DNA from 3 places in the Marinobacterium sp. BA1 genome. Region 1 is predicted to be linked to each of the others. Evidence: predicted binding sites of a transcription regulator. Region 1 holds the regulator's gene; each other region holds the start of a gene.
What was found. Region 1 encodes sigma-54, which starts transcription at its own class of promoters, with help from an activator protein. Its sites were predicted from a motif close to TGGCACNNNNNTTGCTNT; they were not measured.
Positions count from the first base shown of each region.

Region 2: fliE (flagellar hook-basal body complex protein FliE) is a predicted target of sigma-54. The motif match lies at 1,445-1,462, and genes of this name have one in related genera.
Region 3: peaA (quinohemoprotein amine dehydrogenase subunit alpha) is a predicted target of sigma-54. The motif match lies at 1,355-1,372, and genes of this name have one in related genera.

Region 1 covers NZ_BAAFHC010000001.1:2,294,809-2,297,918, forward strand. Annotated here, with positions in the region: gene lptA (lipopolysaccharide transport periplasmic protein LptA) at 1-116, shown strand, start outside; gene lptB (LPS export ABC transporter ATP-binding protein) at 116-841, shown strand; gene ACAM29_RS11140 (RNA polymerase factor sigma-54) at 893-2,398, shown strand; gene hpf (ribosome hibernation promoting factor) at 2,450-2,740, shown strand; gene ACAM29_RS11150 (PTS sugar transporter subunit IIA) at 2,762-3,110, shown strand, end outside.
Region 2 covers NZ_BAAFHC010000001.1:2,553,472-2,556,581, reverse strand. Annotated here, with positions in the region: gene ACAM29_RS12355 (DUF294 nucleotidyltransferase-like domain-containing protein) at 1-773, shown strand, start outside; gene ACAM29_RS12350 (3'-5' exonuclease) at 779-1,408, shown strand; gene fliE (flagellar hook-basal body complex protein FliE) at 1,604-1,969, shown strand; gene fliF (flagellar basal-body MS-ring/collar protein FliF) at 2,000-3,110, shown strand, end outside.
Region 3 covers NZ_BAAFHC010000001.1:417,260-420,369, forward strand. Annotated here, with positions in the region: gene ACAM29_RS01970 (aldehyde dehydrogenase) at 1-1,033, opposite strand, end outside; gene peaA (quinohemoprotein amine dehydrogenase subunit alpha) at 1,458-3,047, shown strand.

The sequences.
Region 1 (3,110 bases):
GAGAGCGGATCGTTTACAATATGGCGCGTGCGGTGGTGAACGCTTTCGGCAGCGACCGCGAGGGCGGCGAACGGGTCAAAATGGTGATTCAGCCCAAGCCGACGGGGACCAACTGATGGCGACACTGGAAGCCTTGCACCTTGCCAAAAGCTACAAGGGGCGCCAGGTGGTACAGGATGTATCCCTGCAGATGGAAACGGGCCAGATCGTTGGTCTGCTGGGACCCAACGGTGCCGGCAAGACCACCTGCTTTTATATGATCGTGGGGCTTATCCACGCCGACCGGGGACAAATCCGACTGCACCAGGACGACGTTACCCGCCTGCCCATGCATGAGCGCGCTCGCCGCGGTATCGGCTATCTGCCTCAGGAAGCTTCGGTGTTTCGGAAGCTGAGCGTACATGACAACCTGATGGCCATTCTGGAAACTCGCAAGGAGCTGAATACCTCGGATCGTAAGGCATTACTGGAGCAGCTGCTGGAAGAGTTTCACATTACTCACCTGCGCAATAGCCTGGGTATGGCCCTGTCTGGCGGAGAGCGTCGACGTGTTGAAATCGCACGGGCCTTGGCAACCGAGCCTGACTTTATCCTGCTGGACGAACCCTTTGCCGGCGTTGATCCAATCTCGGTCAGCGATATCAAACAAACCATTCGCCACCTGCAGTCTCGCGGCATTGGCATTCTGATCACCGATCATAACGTGCGCGAGACACTCGACATCTGCGAACGAGCATATATCGTAAGTGAAGGGGGAATACTCGCACAGGGCACACCGGCCGAGATCCTGGCTAACGAACAGGTTCGCCGTGCCTATCTGGGCGAGCAGTTTTCCCTTTGATCCTGAGTCGTCAATCATGTACATCCACTCCGTCCACCTGGCAGCTCTGATATGAAGCAATCGTTACAACTCAAGATCGGCCAGCATCTGACGATGACACCCCAGTTGCAACAAGCAATACGTCTGCTGCAACTGTCAACGCTGGACCTGCAGCAGGAGATCCAGGAAGCCCTGGAGAGTAACCCACTGCTGGAAGTCGAGGAGGAACTGGACAGCGCCGAAGAAGCCCAGACTGAAGCCCGTGATGATCGTCACGACGCCTCTGCCGACAGCCTCTCTAACGACACCGCTGACGAGGACAGCTGGGACGAAAACGCACTGGAAGAGCGGTGGAATGATGAAATCCCTCGTGAGCTGTCCACCGACAGCAACTGGGATGATACCTTCCAGCACCAGAGTACACCCGGTCCTGCCCGTGATGATGACTGGGAACCCGGTGATAACGATTCGGCCGAAGACAGCCTTCAGGATCACCTGCTGTGGCAGCTCAACTTGACCCCCATGAGTGACCCTGACCGTATGGTCGCCATGGCCCTTATCGATGCTGTCGATCCGGATGGCTATCTACGCACGGACGTAGATGAAGTTCTGGAACACTTCACCCGGAGCGAACCCCAGCTGTTTGCAGATGCCGAGCCTGAAGAGATTGAAACGGTACTGCACCGCCTGCAACAGTTTGACCCGCCCGGTGTCTGCGCACGAGACCTGAGCGAATGTCTGCAGATACAGCTGCGCCAGCTGCCTGAAAACACTCCGATGCTGAAAGAGGCATTACGCCTGGTACGCGATCACCTGGGTCTGCTCGGTAATCATGACTATCGTACCTTGATGCGCCGCATGCGCCTGAAGGAGGAGGCCCTGCAACAGATCATCAGTCTGATCCAGTCGCTTAATCCAAAACCGGGCACCAGCATCAGCAGTGAACAGTCAGAGTACGTTATACCTGATGTCGTGGTGCGCAAGGTGCAGGGGCAGTGGAATGTAAGCCTGAACTCAGAGGCATCCCCCAAGCTGCGTATCAATACCGACTATGCTGATCTTATAAGACGGGCCGACAACAGCGCTGACAACACCTATCTGAAAAACCATCTACAGGAAGCGCGCTGGTTTCTGAAGAGCCTGCTGAGTCGCAACGAAACCCTGCTCAAGGTCGCCACCGAGATCGTGGCCCGCCAGATCGATTTTTTCGAGGAAGGTGAAGAGGGTATGAAGCCGATGGTTCTGCATGACATCGCTGAAGCCGTAGAGATGCACGAATCAACCATTTCCCGTGTCACTACCCAGAAATACATGCATACACCCCGAGGCATCTTCGAGCTGAAGTATTTTTTCTCCAGCCATGTGAGCACGTCAGACGGAGGCGCTGCCTCCTCTACCGCCATTCGTGCCTTGATCAAGAAGCTGATCAGCGCGGAGAATACCGCAAAACCACTCAGTGATAACAAGATAGCCGACCTGCTGAAAGAGCAGGGATTTAACGTAGCCAGACGCACAGTGGCAAAATATCGTGAAGCGATGAACATTCCGCCTTCTAATGAGCGCAAGCGTCTGGTTTAATGAGACTACAGGCACGCCGGAAGAACGTGCTTTATGACGAGGAGAAAACCTATGCAGATCAACATCACTGGCCATCACGTCGAACTGACTGACGCCCTGAACGAATATGTACGTACCAAGTTCGACCGACTGGAACGCCACTTCGATAACATCACCAATGTACAGGTCACCCTCAGTGTCGAGAAGCTGCGCCAGAAGGCCGAAGCCGATATCCACCTGGCCGGCGGTGAAGTATTCGCAGCGCATGAGCATGACGACATGTATGCTGCAATTGATGGCATGGTGGACAAGCTTGACCGCCAGATCATCAAGCACAAAGAAAAACTCAAATCCCACAAATAACCGGTAGCAGCACGTCACGACATGCAACTATCAGAACTGCTGACCTCATCCCGTACACTCTGCCACGTCGATGTGGTCAGCAAAAAGCGAGCGCTTGAGCTCGCCAGCCAGACTATCGCCGAGCAGCTGGACGGCATGGCCGCTGAAGATATCTTCAGCGGCCTGATCAACCGAGAACGCCTTGGCAGCACCGGTATCGGTGAAGGCGTTGCCATTCCTCATTGCAGAATTCCAGGTGTTACAACAGCCATCGGATTACTGATGACGCTGTCCAGCCCGATTGACTTCGATGCCATCGACAACCGTCCAGTCGACCTGATCTGCTTCCTGCTGGTTCCCGAAGACGGCGCTGAAGAGCACCTGCAGACAC
Region 2 (3,110 bases), 260 kb from region 1:
CCGAGCAGATCATGAAAACCGATCAGGATAACGCGCTTATATTTCGTGACAATCTGGCCTGGCCTGAAATGCAGCAATGCATGCAGCAATTCAGCGAGACTCTGATTTCATTCGGCTTTCCGCCTTGTCCAGGTAACATCATGGTGTCCAATCCCGAATGGGTCAATTCGGTGGGTGACTGGACCCAGAAGCTCAGTGATTGGGCCGACACCTGTGAAGGCAGTGCACAGATGAACCTGGCCATTGCGGTTGATGCCAAGCCGGTAGCGGGTAACGAGGCGCTGTTCAAGGTGGCGCGTAACTGGTTCCTGCGTCACCTGCGGAACAATGATGTGTTTTTCTCGCATTTTGCCCGTGCCGCGATTGGGTTTGATACGCCACTTACCTTCTTCGGCAACCTCAAGGACAAGGGGCAGCTGGATATCAAGAAAGGCGGGATTTTCCCCATTGTGCATGGTGTCCGTACCATCGCGCTTGAACAGCGCATCCTCAAGACGAATACTTTCCAGCGCATTGAGGCGCTGATGGAAAGTGGCCAGATGCAGGAACAGCATGGCCGTGATTTATCGGAAGCGCTGGCGCTGTTTATTCAGCTGCGTCTGCGGCAGCAGATCCGCCGTGCCGAAGAAAGTCCTGATGGAGCCGATCCAACCCCAAACATGATCGACCTGCAGCAGCTGAACAAGCTTGAGCGGGAACTGCTGCGTGATGCCTTGCATGTGGTGAAAGGGTTCAAAAAGCACCTGACAATGCGTTACCACCTGGGAGGCTGATGTAGATGATCATTCCGCGCTCAATACGGCGTCTGAAAGAGAAACGTGAGCACAGGGAAGGGCCCTGGGCGCATCTGTTCGAAGCCTACAAGGGTGACGAAGTCGTGTCACTTGACTGTGAAACCACCAGTCTTGATGTGAAAAAGGCCGAAATACTGTCGATCGGAGCTGTGCGCATCAAAGGGCGTAAAGTGATTACCAGTGAGCGTCTCGACCTGAAATTGAAGCCTCCGGCCAGCCTCAGCGGTGATTCCATCAAAATCCACAAGATCAGAGCCAGCGATCTGGCGGATGGCATCGAGCTGGACGAGGCTCTGGAAAAGGTGCTCGAATTCGTCGGCAATCGTCCCATTCTCGGTTACTACGTCAATTTTGATATTCGCATGCTGGACAAGTTTATCCGCCCCAAGTACGGTTTCGGCCTGCCCAACAAGGCTGTTGAGCTTTCCCACGTCTATCACGACATCATCAAGTGGAAGCATGTGGGGGGTAATATCGACCTGCGCTTTGACACCATTGCAGGCAAACTGGATATCCCCATCCTTGAGCGGCACACAGCTTTGGGAGACGCCATCACGGTAGCGCTGATGTATGTGCGGCTGCGCTACGGTGAATCGCCAGAAGGGCGATACTAGGGCATGCATTAACGTCAGGTTCCCCGGCGGGCTATATGGCCCGCTTTTTGCATTATAGCGTTAAGCAGTAACAGCATGACCCTTGTCAGGCTCAATTGGCGTCAGGATATTGTCAACTCTGGCGTGATTGCAGCTTGAAGCGGGAGGGTTAGTCTCTATAATGTCAAAATATTGCCGTCCGGGAGGAAGCTCTGCATGATTGAACGAGCTGATATCAACAGCCTTCTGTCACAGATGCGCGCGATCAAGTCAGAGGTGCAGCAGGGGCCGCGTCCGGTCGAAATGCTGGATCTTAGGGCCGAAGGTATTGGTGCGCCGGGGATCAGCAAGACCGAAAGCAACAGTTTTGCGACGCTGCTCAAAGGGGCTGTGGATAAGGTCAATGAACACCAGTCGGAAGCATCACGGCTGCGTGAAGCGTATGAGCGGGGCGATCCTGGCGTGGATCTGCCGCAGGTCATGATTCAGGCTCAGAAGTCTTCGGTCTCGTTTCAGGCTATGACTCAGGTGCGTAATCGTTTGGTAACGGCGTATGAAGATGTCATGAAGATGCCGATTTAATGTTTTCAGGTTTTACACGGTCAGGGCTGAATGGATAACACACCGGCACAACTTAACAGCAAGGGCAGTTTGATGACCGGCTTTAACAGCCTGGGAATCCTGCGCCAGCTGGGTCTGATGGTGGGGCTGGCTGCCAGCATCGCCATCGGCTTTGCCGTTGTGCTCTGGTCACAGAAGCCGGATTATCGGGTGCTGTTTTCCAATCTCAACTTTTCCGATGCCAATGAAGTGATTGAACAGTTACGGCTGTATAACATGCCGTACAAGTTTGACGCTGACGGCCGGGCAATTCTTGTGCCGCAGGAGCATGTGCATCAAGCGCGGCTAAAACTGGCCGCTGAAGGTTTTACCGCTGACAAGACGGTAGGCTTTGAGCTGCTGGAACAGGAACAGGGGCTGGGGACCAGTCAGTTCATGGAGAATGCTCGCTTCCGCCGTGGGCTGGAAGGCGAGTTGGCGCGTACCATCAGCAGCCTGCTTGCGGTACGTTCTGCCCGTGTTCATCTCGCGTTGCCGAAAGAGTCTGTTTTTGTACGTGATCAGCGCAAGCCGCGTGCCTCTGTATTTATCGAAATGTTTTCCGGGCGCACGCTGGAGCGGGATCAGGTGGCCGCGATCGCCAATCTGGTGGCGTCCAGTATTCCTGAGCTGGCGGTGGATGATGTCACGGTAGTTGATCAGAAAGGGCGTCTGCTCAACACACGCAGCCAGGACCAGGATGTGGTGCTGGCGGCAAAACAGCTCGAGTACACCCGCAGCATTGAAGAGACCCTGCTTAACCGGGTCAACAGTATCCTCCAACCGGTTGTTGGGTTGGGCAACTTCCGGGCTGAAGTGTCGACCGATATCGATTTTACCGAAGTTGAACAGGCAGACGAGATATACAATCCGGATCTGCCGGCGTTGCGCAGCGAGCAGACACTGGAAGAAAACCGCGCCAGTGGTGATCTCGCTCAGGGGGTTCCGGGGGCGCTCTCCAACCAGCCGCCCGGACCCAACTCAGTTCCTGAGGAGATGGATGCCAATGCTGCCGCACGTGGTGGCGCCGCACGCTCGGGTTCAAGCCGTGAGCAGGCCGTGCGCAACTACGAGCTGGACCGTACCCTCAGTTATACACGACATCAATCTGGCGTGGTGAAAC
Region 3 (3,110 bases), 1.9 Mb from region 1:
GCCCCATTTCGGTGTTCGGGTCCAGTCCGTTACCCAGACGAATCCTACCTGCGATATCGGTGATATCCGCCACCAGATTGTCGAACAGCTTACGCTGCACATACAGGCGCGAACCGGCACAGCACACCTGCCCCTGATTAAAGAAGATCGCATTGGCGGCCCCTGCGGCGGCCTCCTGCGGATCGGCATCATCCAGCACGATGGTGGGTGACTTGCCGCCCAGCTCAAGGGTAACCCGCGTCATGTGGTCCATGGCGGCCTTGCCGATCAGCTTGCCGACACCGGTCGAGCCGGTGAAAGTGAGCTTGTCGACATCAGGGTGCGAAGACAGGGCTGCACCGGCATCACCACCGAGTCCCGGGACAACGTTCAACACTCCGGGCGGATAGCCTGCTTCCAGTGCCAATTCACCCAGGCGTAACGCGGTCAGAGGGGTATCCTCAGCCGGCTTCAGTACGACGGTGCACCCGGTCGCCAGTGCCGGGCCAAGCTTCCAGCAGGCCAGCAGCAACGGGAAATTCCAGGCCACAATGGCACCTACGACACCAACCGGCTCACGCCGCGTGTAGCCGTGGAACTGCGCGCCGGGCATGAAGGGCACCGAAGGCTGTACCGAGCTGCCCTCGATTTTGGTTGCCCAGCCGGCCATGTAGCGCAGAAAGTTGACGGCCAGCTGGATATCCACTCCCTTGGCGATGGCGACGCTCTTGCCGTTGTCGAGACACTCGATCTCGGCCAGCGAGTCGGCGTTGGCGTCGATCAAGTCGGCAAAACGCCATAACAGGCGTTCACGCTCGACCGGTGTCATGCGGCTCCAGCTGGAGTCCTCGAATGTCTGGCGTGCCGTTGCGACGGCCTGATCAATATCAGCGGCGGTGCCGCAGGCCACTTTGGTGAAGCACTCACCGGTGGCGGGGTTGATTACATCAATTTCTCGGCCGTCAGTACCGGCAGGGCGTTGATCGCCAATCAGCAGGTTGTGGCGACGGTTGATGAAAGCCTGAGTATCAGAGTGAAGGGCAAACTCCGTCATGGTGAACCTCTTATCGTTGTCGTTGAGTCTGTCTCCCCTGTATCGCAATGGCTGTGCCAGTTTTGACTGAATTCTAACTATATGAAAATTAATAACTTTATTTTCATGTGCCCATGTTCTGGCTGTTATGGCCTGTCGCAGAATGAGACAACTGTCTGAATCTGATTCAGCCCGCTATTCCGGCGTCAGGCCCTGAAAATGGGCGTGTGTCTCAGGATGAAACAGGTGTCGCGATATTAAACAGATTACGCTGCCTGGCTGACGGGGTCGAAAGTCGTAATATTTCACTCAAGTGACTGTTTTGTTTTGAAAAGATGAACTTGGCACAGGCTGTGCTACCTCCTTTGTGACTCAACATTGACCTGGATCTCGACGGGCGTCCCGACAGATGCCCCTTGCAATGACCACAGAAGGAGGTCGGACCTTGAAAACAACAACTCTGAAACCGCTGGGCGGGGGGCTGCTGGCATTGGCGCTGGCGGTGAGTGCTCAGACGGCCATGGCCAACGACAGTGCCGAGCAGATTATCAGCAGCAAGTGTCTGGCGTGCCACACCCAGGAGGCTGACCAGCAGTGGAGCCGTATCAGCCATCAACGCAAAACGCCGGAAGGTTGGTTGATGACAATTGCCCGCATGCAGATCATGCATGGCCTGCAGATCAGCGATGAAGACCGGCGCACGCTGGTGAAATATCTGGCAGACCGGCAGGGACTGGCACCGGAAGAAACCGAAGGAGCCCGCTATGCACTTGAGCGTCGTCTGAATACATCCGAAGCGTTCGATTCACAGGAATTTACCGAGATGTGTGCCCGCTGTCACTCAGGAGCACGTGTGCTGCTGCAGCGTCGGCCCGCTGAAGAGTGGGAGCATCTGGTGCACTTCCATCTGGGCCAGTGGCCTACAACCGAATTTCAGGCGCTGGCGCGTGATCGAGATTGGTTCGAGCTTGCGCTGAATCAGATGGTGCCGCATCTGGCTGAAGCCTTGCCCATGGAATCCGCAGCCTGGGATCAATGGCAGCAGCAGCCGGCAGCGTCGGTCAGCGGTGGTTGGACGCTGGTGGGCCATATGCCGGGTCGTGGCGCCTTCCATGCCGAGATGAAGGTCATGCCCGCAGAGGGTCAGGATCAGTATCAAGTCAGCCTCAGTGGCCAGTATGACGACGGCGCTCCCATTCAGGGGCAGGGCATGGCGGTGGTGTATACCGGCTATGAGTGGCGTGCGGATCTTGAGATCGATGGGCGCGCCATGCGACAGGTGTTTGCGCTGCGCAATGGGCAGCTGGAAGGTCGCATGTTCCTGCGTGATCACGATGAAGTGGGGGCTGATGTGGTAGCGGCGCGTGCCGATGGCAACAGCCGGGTACTGGCACTGCAGCCGGCTTACATCAGGGCGGGCAACCAAGCTGAGGTCAGCATTATCGGTACAGGTCTTAAGGGCATGCCGGTATTGGGCCAGGGCATTGATGTTATCGAGGTGATCAGTGAAAGCGACAGCCTGATCAAGGTACGTGCCAGAGCATCCGAGGCCGCCTCGGGCATTCATGAGGTGAGTGTGGGCGACGCTCAGGGCGGGCGCTTTGCTGTCTATGATCGCATCGCTCAGGTGAAAGTGGTGCCGGAGTTTGCCGTGGCCCGTGTGGGTGGCAATGGCAGCTCAACACCGAAAGTGGAGGCTCGTTTTGAAGCTGAAGCCTGGGCCGTTGGGCCGGACGGCAAGCCCGGTACCGACGATGACTACCGCATCGGCATGATGCCTGCGCAATGGGCAGTGGCGCCATTTGATGAAGTGGCCGAGGCTGATGGGGATGTTCGCTTTACCGGCCAGATGAACCCGGATACTGGTGTATTCACGCCAGCCGCTGCGGGTCCCAATCCTGAGCGACGCATGATGACCAACAACGCCGGTAACCTGAAAGTACAGGCAACGGTGATGGATGGCGACGACACGCACAATGCCGAAGGGCAGATGATTGTGACGGTGCAGCGCTGGAACAACCCTCCGATCCCCTGACAGATGCCCGATGGCAGAGAAGGGGGGATGCCTGCAGGCATCCGGATGGCAACCTAACAGGGG